Regions from separate parts of the Huintestinicola butyrica genome, predicted to be linked through region 2. Evidence: predicted binding sites of a transcription regulator. Region 2 holds the regulator's gene; the other holds the start of a gene.
What was found. Region 2 encodes NrdR, which represses ribonucleotide reductase genes. Its sites were predicted from a motif close to CACNANATNTNGTG; they were not measured.
Positions count from the first base shown of each region.

Region 1: the regulator NrdR is predicted to act here: its motif matches at 2,992-3,005, upstream of nrdD (anaerobic ribonucleoside-triphosphate reductase).

Region 1 covers NZ_JAOQKB010000009.1:31,940-38,408, forward strand. The annotation lists gene OCV68_RS10105 (iron-containing alcohol dehydrogenase) at 1-219, opposite strand, end outside; gene OCV68_RS10110 (hypothetical protein) at 558-1,013, shown strand; gene OCV68_RS10115 (GGDEF domain-containing phosphodiesterase) at 1,036-2,700, shown strand; gene nrdD (anaerobic ribonucleoside-triphosphate reductase) at 3,217-5,406, shown strand; gene nrdG (anaerobic ribonucleoside-triphosphate reductase activating protein) at 5,406-5,942, shown strand; gene glyA (serine hydroxymethyltransferase) at 6,113-6,469, shown strand, end outside.
Region 2 covers NZ_JAOQKB010000001.1:171,048-177,516, reverse strand. The annotation lists gene OCV68_RS00820 (Maf family protein) at 1-24, opposite strand, end outside; gene OCV68_RS00815 (hypothetical protein) at 24-470, opposite strand; gene OCV68_RS00810 (hypothetical protein) at 472-606, opposite strand; gene OCV68_RS00805 (L-fucose/L-arabinose isomerase family protein) at 638-2,119, opposite strand; gene fic (protein adenylyltransferase Fic) at 2,146-2,784, opposite strand; gene OCV68_RS00795 (M15 family metallopeptidase) at 2,789-3,742, opposite strand; gene nrdR (transcriptional regulator NrdR) at 3,855-4,304, shown strand; gene OCV68_RS00785 (CCA tRNA nucleotidyltransferase) at 4,367-5,695, opposite strand; gene OCV68_RS00780 (FecR domain-containing protein) at 5,914-6,469, shown strand, end outside.

The DNA.
Region 1 (6,469 bases), on a different contig from region 2:
CATAACAGTTTCAACTGAGGGGTCAGGCTCGATGCCTTCATAAAGCTGAACCTCCATGCCTGCTTCCTTGAGGTATTCCACAGCTCGGTCGAGAAAACCGTTTCTCTTCATTGAGCCGCCGCCCACGCAGATCATAGCTCTCTTTCCTTCGAGAGTCTTCAGAGTTTCAAGGCAACCCTTTCCGTGGTAAATATCTCTCGGTAATGTAAATCTTGCCATAAAATAAACCTCCTTATTTATTTGCAGATAACTATATTTGTAATATTCACCAAAAATATTACCTCATAGCCTTATTTTATCACACAAAATGCTGTTTGTAAAATATAAAATTATTCATATTCACATATACATTTATACATGAGCAGACCTCAATAATAAGCTTTATAGAAAAAATACCGGCATTTTTTATTTAATTTGTATAAAAATACATAAACGCTCTTGAAAAATAGAGCCTTTTATGTTATTATTATATAATAAATGGATATGGTATGAGCAGCTGTATAACAAAATGTACTAAGCTGTTTCATCTGGCTACAACAAAGAAAGGATAAAGGCTGATGAATGAATATCTGATATGCAAGGTACTTGATGAGCAGGGCAAGATATCTTTTGTGGTATTTGATGAGGACAGTATGTCGGTCAGCGAGTATGATATCGCTGATATAACCCAGAAAATAGTTCACCGTGAGATATACAACGCAAAGCTTGAAAATTCTGTTGTAAAGATAACCGACAGTAAGCACGCTCTGGCAAAGCTTACATATGAAGAGAGAAAGCACTCTACTGCATTCTATATTATCAATCAGTACAAGTCGCCCTTTGATTCGGTGATGTATGCTGCTGTAAGCAACACCGGCGAGCTGTTTGAGTTTTCGGCAAATTCCGCAGCCGACTTTTTCAAGGATAAAAAGGTGGTAAACGGATATCTCAACAAGAGCGGACTTCATGTTATAAATATTCCAACGTTTACAACAGCGCTTCATAAGTCGCTTGAGCATACCAACGTTCATTAAGGCAGAAGGAAGGTAGGAGACGGTGAGCAAGGCATTTGCGGAGGCGTTCAGCGAATATATCAGCGAAAGCGACAGATGCTTCGGCTTTGTCTGCGACCTTTCTGACGGCACTTTCAGTATTGAAAACAGCTCGGGGCATTTCAAAAGCGTGTTTGTCGAGGGGATAAATCCCATAGTGCAGCTGCAAAAGGGCGATGCCGTTCACCCTGCGGACAGGGAAATGGTGTCAATGTTCTGCGGCGAGCTGCTGGCGCCCAAAGGTGTCTCCGAGCGTGACGGCAGTCTCAGCATAAGCTTCCGCCTCAATACAGGGGAAGCAAAGTCGCCTGTATATGAGTGGGTGATAATGAATATTATCCCACGCAGCGACGGCAATGACAATATAAACAGCATTATCGGCTGTATCCATATTATGACCGCCGAGGAGCTTGTCAATAAGGATATAGTTGACAGCTTCACCAATGATACTCACCCCAAGGTTTATGAAAACAGAGTTCGCTCCATTCTCGAAAGCGGAGCGAACACCGCTTTTGTACAGTTCGATATTGAAAAATTCAGGTTTATAAACACCGAATACAGCGAAAAAACAGGCAATGACATACTTGATCACATAAGAAACGTCCTTGATGTCATATGCGCCGAGAAGCAGGTGCATTTTCGTCTTGCCGCCGATATTTTTGTTATAGTCACGGCTTATAACAGCCGTGACGAAATAGATGTTCTTATCGGAAATATAAACAGGCTTCTCAGCCGATACGGCAGCATTGAATATAAGCTTGTGTTCGGCGTGTATTTTGCCGATGAAGTGGATAAGACGGCTCCTGTGCGCATACTTATGGACCGTGTGGCTCTGGCAAGGGAATCTGTAAAGGGCAGTGCACTGAAAAATGTGGGCTATTACGCCAAAAATCAGGAAAATGTGCTTAACCTCCGTAGGCAGATAGAGGAAAGAATGTATTATGCGCTGGAGCATAACGAGTTTGAGATGTATCTTCAGCCAAAGTACAGCATTGAAGCCAATAAGATAGTTGGCGCTGAGGCGCTGGCAAGATGGCGGCACCCCGAGTACGGTCTTATTTCCCCTGCTGTCTTTATTCCCGTGTTCGAGCAGAACGGGTTTATCATCAAGCTTGATGAATACATCTGGGAGCAGGCGTGCAAGGCTGTGCGCAAGTGGATAGATATGGTCCGTGAACCTGTGACTATTTCCATAAATATTTCAAGGGTGCATCTTGACAGCGGTGACTTTATCGGCAAGCTCAATGCGCTTATCAAAAAGTATGATATTCCCCAGAAGTATATTGAGACGGAAATAACCGAAACAGTGGAAAATCCCAGAACGGAAAATGCGGTGTGTGAGCTTAAAGACAACGGCTATGTGCTGCTGATGGACGATTTTGGTTCGGGATATTCCTCCCTCAATACTCTCAAAAGCACTCCTTTTGACGTTATCAAGATAGACAGGGCGTTTTTCAGCGAATTTATGCTTTCCGAAAGGGGCAAGAAGATAATCGCCCACACTATTGCAATGTCAAAGGACATCGGTCTTGATATGGTGGCTGAGGGCGTTGAGACAAAGGAGCAGGCAAGCTTTCTTTCCCAGTGCGGCTGCGATACGGTTCAAGGCTTTTTGTATTCAAAGCCTGTCCCTCTGGCTGAATTTGAGAAAATGGCTTACGGAGCGTAAGTTTCCTGAGCGGATATTACTGATATAATTCTGCATCTGTGCATATTGTGGGCACAGGTGCAGGTTATTTTTGCGCCAATATGCGGTTATATACATATCACTTTTGGCATTAAGCGATAATCAACAAAAATTCGCTGCAAATTGAAAACGTTTTTATGCAGTTGTTAAAAGTCGCTTTTTTAAGCCGCAGATCCTGTCAAGCTATTTGTAAAAAATTGTAGGATTGCATAATAAACGCACGTCAATAGTATGAAAAATTACACTTGCCAAATATAGAAAAAGGTTGTATAATACTAGATATAGTGGTTTTGCAGATGACAGACCCGTGTATATAGTGTTCCGCCTAAGAACGGGACGGCAGATATACACAGGATTTTTTTTACGCAAAACATATATCAAGACATAAAATGAGTTGAAATTCATGTCGTTCAGGCTTGAACGATATCAAAGGAGACGGGGTTATGCTGCTTCTCGGGCTGATCGGAAGGCAGGGCTTTGAAAGGATGAGTAGATTTAATGAAGATTATCAAAAGAAACGGATCGGAAGAGAATTTTGACGTTTCAAAGATCTCCGCTGCCGTTGCAAAGGCTAACAAGGCGTGCGAAAAGGGAGCTATTTCCGCAGAGGAAATAGAGGACGTTGCCGATTACGTTGAATATAAGTGCAATAAGATGAACAGAGCCGTATCCGTGGAGGAGATCCAGGATATGGTGGAAAATCAGCTTATGGCAAAGGGCGCTTTTGAGCTGGCAAGAAGATATGTAAGATATCGCTATACCCGTTCCCTTATCCGTAAAGCCAACACTACCGACAATAAGATACTTACCCTTATCGAGTGCAGCAATGAAGAGGTCAAGCAGGAAAACTCCAACAAGAACCCTACAGTCAACAGCGTTCAGCGTGACTATATGGCAGGCGAGGTCAGCCGTGACCTTACAAAGAGACTGCTGCTCCCTCAGGATATTATAGAAGCTCACGAGCAGGGCATAATCCACTTCCATGATGCGGATTATTTTGCTCAGCATATGCACAACTGTGACCTTGTAAATCTGGAGGATATGCTCCAGAACGGCACTGTTATCAGCGAGACTCTTATTGAAAAGCCCCACAGCTTTTCCACAGCCTGCAACATCGCTACTCAGATAATCGCACAGGTTGCTTCCAACCAGTACGGCGGTCAGAGTATCAGCCTTGCACATCTGGCTCCTTTCGTTCAGATATCCCGTGAGAAGATAAAGCGTGAGTTTGATGCCGAGGTCAAGGAGCTGGGTTGTGATCCCGATGAGGAAACAAGAGCAAGAATAGTTGAGGATCGCCTGCGCAAGGAGATAACAAGAGGCGTTCAGACTATCCAGTATCAGGTCGTAACTCTTTTGACCACCAACGGACAGGCTCCCTTTGTTACCGTATTCATGTACCTTAACGAAGCAAAGAACGAGCGTGAGAAGAAAGACCTTGCAATGATAATCGAGGAAACTCTCAGGCAGAGATACCAGGGCGTAAAGAACGAGTCAGGCGTGTGGGTAACTCCCGCATTCCCCAAGCTTATTTATGTGCTTGAGGACGATAACGTTGACGAAGGCTCCGAGTATTATTATCTGACCGAGCTTGCGGCTAAATGCACCGCAAAGAGAATGGTTCCCGACTATATTTCCGAAAAGAAGATGAAGGAGCTTAAAGGTGACGTTTACACCTGCATGGGCTGCCGTTCATTCCTTACCGCCGACCGTTCTTACAAGAAGGGCAACCTTGCAAATGCAGGAAACTACAAGGAAGGCGAGCATAAATATTACGGACGCTTCAATCAGGGCGTTGTTACCATCAATCTGGTGGATATCGGACTCAGCGCAGGCAAGGATATGAACAAGTTCTGGTCGATATTCGACGAAAGAATGGATCTTTGCCACAGAGCACTCAGATGCCGCCACGAACGTCTCAAGGGTACTCTTTCCGATGTTGCGCCTATCCTCTGGCAGTACGGCGCTCTTGCCCGACTGAAAAAGGGCGAGGAGATAGACAGGCTGCTTTACGATGGATATTCCACCATTTCCCTTGGCTATGCAGGTCTCTGGGAGTGCGTTTACAGCCTTATCGGCAAGAAGCTCACCGAGCCTGAGGGCAAGGAGCTCGGACTTGAGATAATGCGCAAGCTCAATGAGTACTGCGCTAAGTGGAAGGACGAGGAAAACATCGACTACAGTATCTACGGAACTCCTCTCGAATCCACCACCTACGAGTTTGCAAAGTGCCTCCAGAAGCGCTTTGGCATCGTAAAGGGCGTTACCGATAAGAATTACATCACAAACAGCTATCACGTTCACGTTACCGAGCCTGTGGACGCTTTCACAAAGCTGAAGCTTGAATCCGAGTTCCAGGCGCTTTCTCCCGGAGGAGCTATCAGCTATGTTGAGGTGCCAAATATGCTCCACAACATTTCTGCTGTAATGCAGGTCATCAGATTTATCTATGACAATATCATGTATGCCGAGCTCAACACCAAGAGCGACTACTGCCAGGTATGCGGCTACGACGGCGAGATAAAGATCGTCGAGGACGACGGCAAGCTGGTATGGGAGTGCCCTCAGTGCGGAAACCGTAATCAGGACAAGATGAACGTTGCCAGACGTACCTGCGGATACATTGGCACCCAGTTCTGGAATCAGGGAAGAACTCAGGAGATCAAGGAGAGGGTGCTTCATCTGTAATGAGGTACGGTGAAATAAAAAACTGTGATATAGCCAACGGCGAGGGCGTAAGAGTAACGCTCTTCGTCTCGGGCTGTACCCATCACTGCAAGGGTTGCTTCAATCCCGATACATGGGATTTTGATTATGGTATGCCTTATACCACAGAGACGGAGGAGAGCATTACCGATATGCTCCGTCCGTCATATATAAACGGACTTACTCTTCTGGGCGGCGAGCCTATGGAGCCTGATAATCAGCGTGCGCTGCTTTCGCTGGTCAAGCGTGTAAAGCTGCTTTTCCCCGAAAAGGACATTTGGTGCTATTCGGGTTATACCTTTGAGGAGCTGACAGAGGAGAGCCGTGCAAGGTGCGAGTGTACCGATGAGTTGCTGTCATACATTGATGTTCTTGTTGACGGCGAATTTGTAGAGGAAAAGAAGAACATCAGCCTTGCGTTCAGAGGCTCGGAAAACCAGAGGATAATCGACCTGAAAAAGACCTTTGAAAAGGGCGATATCGTTATATATGAGCTTGAATGTGACAAAATAAAGTAATATTCGGACTGCCTGTTATATGTGCAGTCCTTTTTATTTTTGGGTACATCAGAAAATTTTCAAAAACGGTTGCATTTTTTTCGGAAATATTGTATAATAGTACCATCGTTATACGCAGCGGCACGGGAAAAGAGCTGCTGCATCAAACTTAATTCAAAGGAGAGTTAAAAATGTACGAGAATATCATTGATACTATCGGCTTTGTTCAGCAGGCTGACCCCGAAGTTGGCGACGCTATGGCAAAGGAGCTTGCACGTCAGAAGAGAAACCTTGAGCTTATCGCCAGTGAAAACATCGTTTCCCCCGCAGTAATGGCTGCTATGGGCAGCGTTCTTACCAACAAGTATGCTGAGGGCTACCCCGGAAAGAGATATTACGGCGGCTGCGAGGACGTTGATATCGTTGAGACCATTGCTATCGAAAGAGCCAAGAAGCTTTTCGGAGCAAAGTATGCAAACGTTCAGGCTCATTCGGGCGCACAGGCAAATACAGCTGTTTATGTGGCTCTCCTTACACCCGGTGATACT
Region 2 (6,469 bases):
AGCGGAAGCCAGCAGAACCGACATTATATTACCCCCAGTTTTCTGCCCAGCTCGTTGAATTCATCATCGGGGAAAGGCATCCATTCATTTTCATATTCACGGCGGCTCTCGCCCTCGGAATAGGGCTTGAAAGCACCGTATATCTCTGCAGCAAGCTGTTTAAGGTCAGTCTGAGCCGCAAAAGCTTCCTCACACCTGTCCTTATCAAAGGCGCCTTTAAGATCCTCCTTGCTGAGATATATCTTAAAAAGTCCAGAGCCGTTTATCTCAACAGCCCACGCCCCGGGCTCATTATCAAGGACGGCATAAAAACTGCCGTCCCCCGATAATGCGTCGGAACACGCCTTTATGAGCTGACGGGCGCTGTCCGTTTTCCACACATCTGTTGCCAGAATGCAGAAAACGTCGCTGCCCATATCAAAGGTCACATTGAGCCAGCCTGCAATTATCTCATCAACAGTAAATCTCATATCACTTATTTGCGGCGTTCTTTTCGTCGTTATGCTTGTTGATAAGATCCATGCCAACGATAGCAAGACTGAACAGGAGAATGAGCTTCAGAGCAAAGCCCAGAACATCAAAAAGAACAAAGATAAATTTTTTCATTGAACATTTCCTTTCAAAATCAAAGAGAAAATCACGCAAAAGGATTTTCGGACTTGTAGAGCATTCCCTTGGGCTGATTGAAGCCGATGCTTGCCACGCCAAGATATCTGAACACATTGAACAGAGCCTTGCCGTTGTGAGCAAAGGTCACAGCGCCGTGGTGAGGGAATCTGCCCTCGATAAGCACATGGCGGTAAAATCTTCCCATTTCGTTGATGGCAAAAATTCCAATGCCGCCGAAGGAACGTGTGGCAACAGGGAGTATCTCGCCCTCTGCAACGTATGCCGCAAGCTGAGCGTCAGCTGTGGACTGGAGACGGAAGAAGGTTATCTGAGAGGGAATGATATCGCCCTCGAGAGTACCTCTTGTGATATCAGGCTCCTTATCAGGCTCCAGACCTCTGTGCATGATGAGCTGATACTTCATCTCGCAGGAGGTAAGCTTCTTTGCGGTGGTGTTTCCGCAGTGGAAGCCCATGAATGTGTCTGTATGAGCATAAGTGAACTTGCCCTTGATGTCATTCTCGTAAATGTCCGCAGGAACAGTGTTGTTGATATCAAGCAGTGTTACCGCATCATCGGAAACGCACTGTCCTATGTACTCGCTTACAGCTCCCCAGATATCAACCTCGCAGGAAACAGGAATGCCTCTTCCCGTAAGACGACTGTTAACATAGCAGGGAACGAAGCCGAACTGTGTCTGGAAAGAGGGCCAGCACTTGTTGGCAAAGATAACAAATTCTCTTTCGCCCTTGTGCTCCTCAGCCCAGTCAAGGAGAGTTATCTCATACTGAGCAAGCTTGGGGAGAATGCCGGGCATCTTGTTGCCCTGTCCAAGCTCCTCAGCCATTTCGGCAACGACCTTTTCGATCCTTGCATCGCCTGCATGAGCATTGAATGCAGCAAACAGGTCAAGCTCGGAGTTTTCCTCTATCTCAGCGCCCAGATTGTAGATTCGTGCGATAGGTGCGTTGCAGGCAAGGAAGTCCTGAGGACGGGGGCCAAAGGAGATGACCTTGAGCTTTGAAAGACCGAGAACGACTCTTGCCACGGGGATAAATCCGCCTATCATATCAGCCACTTCATCGGCAGTGCCTACGGGATATTCGGGGATATAAGCCTTAACGCCTCTAAGCCCCAGGTTGTAGCTTGCGTTGAGCATACCGCAGTATGCGTCTCCTCTGCCGCTCACAAGGTTATCGCCTGTTTCCTCGGCAGCAGCCGCAAACATTACAGGCAGACCAAATCTCTTGGCAAGGAGAGTTTCGGCAGTCTCGGGGCCGAAGTTGCCCAAATATACCACCAGTGCATTTACTCCCGCTTCTTTCAGCTCTTCCACCGCTTTGAGCATATCCTTTTCGCTCTCAACTGTGGTGGGACATTCATAAACATCTATTCCTTTTGCGGAACAGGCCTTGCATACGGCTGTTCTTCTGCCTGCGGAAAGGCTTGCGGGGAAGCAGTCACGGCTCACCGCAACTATTCCGAGACGTATTTCGGGCATATTCATCATCTTATTCATATTTATATCTCCTTTTTTCAGGGGCATTCCCTGTTTATTTTATTGTGCAATTCCGACAGACGGGCTGTACTGTAGGCAGTGTAACCCTCGTAATAATAGCTGTTGTCGATGCCTTTCATAAAGGTATCACGGTCGCTTATCCTGTCGGTGAGAGCCGAAGCGATGACCGCCTTGATGTCCCTGTCGCTTACGGGGCTGTGCTCCATGGCGGCAAGATAGCTTTCCTTGTCAACGCTGTTCCAGTCGGTGACTTTGCCAAGGGAGGCTTTCAGCATAAGGTCGAGCCATATGCGCATACTGCGCCCGTTGCCCTCCCTGAACGGGTGAGCAATGTTCATTTCAACATATTTTTCGATTATCTCATCAAAGCTGCTCTGGGGCATCTTTTCCACTGCCGCCAGCGCATCTTCAAGATACATGACCGAAGCAAAGCGAAATTTTCCCTTTGAGATATTGACCGTCCGCAGCTTTCCCGCAAAATCATAGATGTCACAGAAAAGGAAACGGTGTATCTCACACAAAGTGGACACTGTTCCCGCTTCAAGCGTATCAAGGAAGCCGCTTTCAAACATCACGGAAGCCTTTGTTTTGCTTATCCGCTCCTCTTCACGGGCAAGCTCCGCAGAGTTTGTGATGCCAAGCTTATTTTCAAGCATATTCTCACTCCAGTGTCGGTATATGGCTGACAGCAACGCCGTCCTTATCCACCCAGTTCATTTCCTCAAAATATTCTTCAAGAGTGACCTGCTTGTCGGTAAGGAGCTTTGCATAATATACGCCCACAAAGCGGTAATGCCAAGGCTCGTAGATTATGCCCGTAATATCCTCCTTGCCCTCGGGATAGCGGAGGATAAAACCATAATCCGCTGCGTGCTCCCGGAGCCACTTGTACGCCTCAGTATTCTTGAAGCCGTCGTCGTTCATATCAACATATTCATCAGACATGATATCCGCCGCAAGACCTGCGTTATGCTCGCTGTAGCCGGGGAGCTGCACCTCTTTCAGAGTATCGGCATAAGCCTCATCATAGGTCATTCCCCTGTTGTCCATACGATCCTGCACGCTCTTGTCAAAGTTCTTCTGCTGATACTCCACAGAGCGGTAGGCGGACATAACTATGAGCTGATGTCCGTCCTCAGAGGCAGCCTTGAGCATCTGGGTCATATATTCGGACATTCTTGCGTCCATGTAATATTCTCTCCAGCTCTCATAGACCTTAGCAGTCTCGATGCCGTCGCAGTATTCGGCAGAAACGGGGTTTTTGCCGTTTACCAGGAACATCGCCCAAACGTTGTCCGCATCGGCAGGGTCGGGCATAGGCTCAGCCGCAGCCTCGGTCTCGGAAACATCGGTAACATCGCCATCGGACACACCGGTCTCCGGTCCCTCAGCGTCAGTCACGCCAGCCTCGTCAGTTCCGTCAGACGGAAGTGTCTCGGAGCCTGCCTGCTGTGTGTCGGAAGCACCCGAAGTCTCAGCGGGAAGCTTGTTTTCAGATGTGATATCATCGGTTTTACCTTTGGAAAAATGCGCCATTAAAAACACCGCCGCAAATAAAATTACAGTTGATACCGCAAATATCCTTACGCCGTTATATTTTCTTCTTTTCCTCAATTATTATCATCCTTTTGTTATCAAAATATTGACATCTGACCGCAGAAATTGTATAATATAATTGTAGTATGTGTATGCAAACTATGTACTCATAGGCGAGGAGGCCATAAAAATGAAATGCCCGTTCTGCGGATTTGAAGATACCAAAGTTATAGATTCACGTTTTATCGACGGAAAAAAGCGCCGCCGCCGCCGCTGTACCAACTGCGGAAGGCGTTTTACCACCTACGAATGCGTTGAACTGCCCGAGCTGCTTGTTAATAAAAAGGACAACACTTATGAGCCTTTTGACAGGAACAAGCTTATCAGAGGGCTTTCATTTGCCGTCAAGAAGCGTCCCGTCCCCGGCTCTGCCATTATCGCCATTGCCGACAGCATCGAAAACTACTGCGCCAACAATATGCTCAGCCAGATATCCACAAGCGAGATAAGCGATATGGTGCTCGAGCAACTCAAAAAGCTGGACGAGGTGGCATATGTCCGTTTCGCCTCGGTAAACAAGGATTTCAGCGATGTTGACTGCTTCCTTGATCTTATCAGCGACCTTCGCAAGGATAAGTAAACCGCATTATATATTATTCCCACAAATTTATATTGATACACGGGGGTATATCCCCCGTTTTTTTATTGCTGCAAGCTCTGTGCCGCCGTAAGAAGAGCTTCCTTTTCATTGGGCAGCTCCTCGTCAATGACCTTGGAAAGCAGCTTGTCAAGGGCCTCCCCTATCTGCCTGCCGCTTATGCCCAGCGCCGCAATATCATTGCCGTTGATAGCCAGCTGCCTGAGCGAAAAACACTCATCGCTGCGAACTATCTCATATGCAATTATCTTCATGCCGTCAAGCACAGGGATACGTTCAAGGCAGAAGCTCTGCTTTGCACGGTTATCGCCTTTCATGACCTCAATGAGCCGTATGAACTGCTCCATGCCCATTACCGAAACAAGGCGCCTTACCACACGCTTGCTCTCAATGGGAGTAACGTAGTGATATTTTATAAGCTCCGTCACATTTCGCACGGTCTCACCGTTAAAATGCAGCCTTTCCATAATCTTTTCAGCCATTTCGGCGCTTTGCTTTTCATGGCCGAAGAAATGCCTGTGACCCTCATCATCTGTGCGGCAGCAGGCAGGCTTTGCTATGTCATGGAACAGCAGTGCCAGGCGGACATACTTATCGGGCTTGGATCTTTCAACAGCGTGGGCAATGTGCCCCCACACGTCATATACATGATACCTGCTCTTCTGGTCAAAGCCGTTGCAGGGGGTTATCTCGGGGATAATTGTGCTGAAAACATCGCTGAATTCCATCATGAGAGTGCATGGGGTCTTTCCTGTTACAAAGCGGGTAAGCTCGCTGCTTATGCGCTCGGCTGATATCTCTTTGAGCAGATATTTCTTCTCGTGGATCGCACGGGCTGTTTCGGCGTCAATGACAAAGCCCAGCTCGGAAGCAAATCTTAGAGCACGTAGGATACGCAGTGCGTCCTCCTCAAATCTTTCGTATGGGTCGCCAACGCAGCGGACAACACGCTCGATGATATCGTCCTGACCGCCGAACTTATCCACCAGCCCTCTTTCGGGGGAATACGCCATGGCGTTCATAGTGAAATCACGCCGTGAAAGGTCGTCCTCCAGGCGGGGCGTGAAACAGACAGTATCGGGTCTGCGGTGATCGGCATATGTACCGTCAATGCGGTAGGTGGTGATCTCCACATTTTCTCCGCCGCTGACAACTGTTACGGTGCCGTGCTTTATCCCAGTTTCAATAACGGTAAAGTCCTCGAAACAGGCAGCAGTCTGCCGGGGAAGAGCGTTTGTGGTGATATCATAATCACTCGGTTCTCTGCCCATAAGCCCGTCACGGACACAGCCGCCCGCCAGATAGGCTTCATAGCCTGCGTTATGGAGTTTGTCAAGTACGATACTTATGTTATCGGGTATATTTATTGTCATCTTCTGCCTTGCTCCCTTGGCCGCCCAAAGCGAAAAATTTACTGTTTATTATTATAACACATATTTCTGCAAATTGCAATAATTTGTGAGAGGATTTAAAACAGCACAAATCATCAAAATGAAATTTCTGCCGCCGTTTGACAAATCACGCAGAGTATGATATAATATATGGAATAATGCTCACAATTCTCTTAGCATCGGAGTGTGAATATAAACAAATGAATATAAATGCTCGGTCACGATTGAAGCATTCGGCGACTGTTATCCTTTACGCCGTGCTGATGGCTGTGATTATCATCGGCATTATCGCCGCATGGATAATTGTCTCGGGCAGGAACAGGATAGCCATTGACGAGGTCTATGGCAATGTCATCGTGGAGCGAAGCGGCGGGCAGATAAGTGCCAAGCAAGGTATGCGGCTGGAAAGCGGTGACTGCGTAAAGGTTCTGTCAGGCGGCTCCGCACGGATAACGCTGGGCAGGGACAGGTACATATATCCTGAGGCTGATTCGGCTGTGACTGTTACCCGCAGCAAGGAAGACAAGTCTTTCGGGGCTGAACTGCTGACGGGCGCTGCGGCGGTTAGGCTTGACAAAGCTGCCGATATAAAGGTATCTGCGCTGAATGTTATCGTTACGGCAAGCGGCTCTGTTTTCAGGGTAAGCCGTACCGATAATGCAGCAGAGATCATTTGTGCTGACGGCGAGGCTGATATCTCAGGCGGCGGCACAGCTCAAAAGCTTGCGGCAGGCAGTCTTGCACGGCTAACATCGT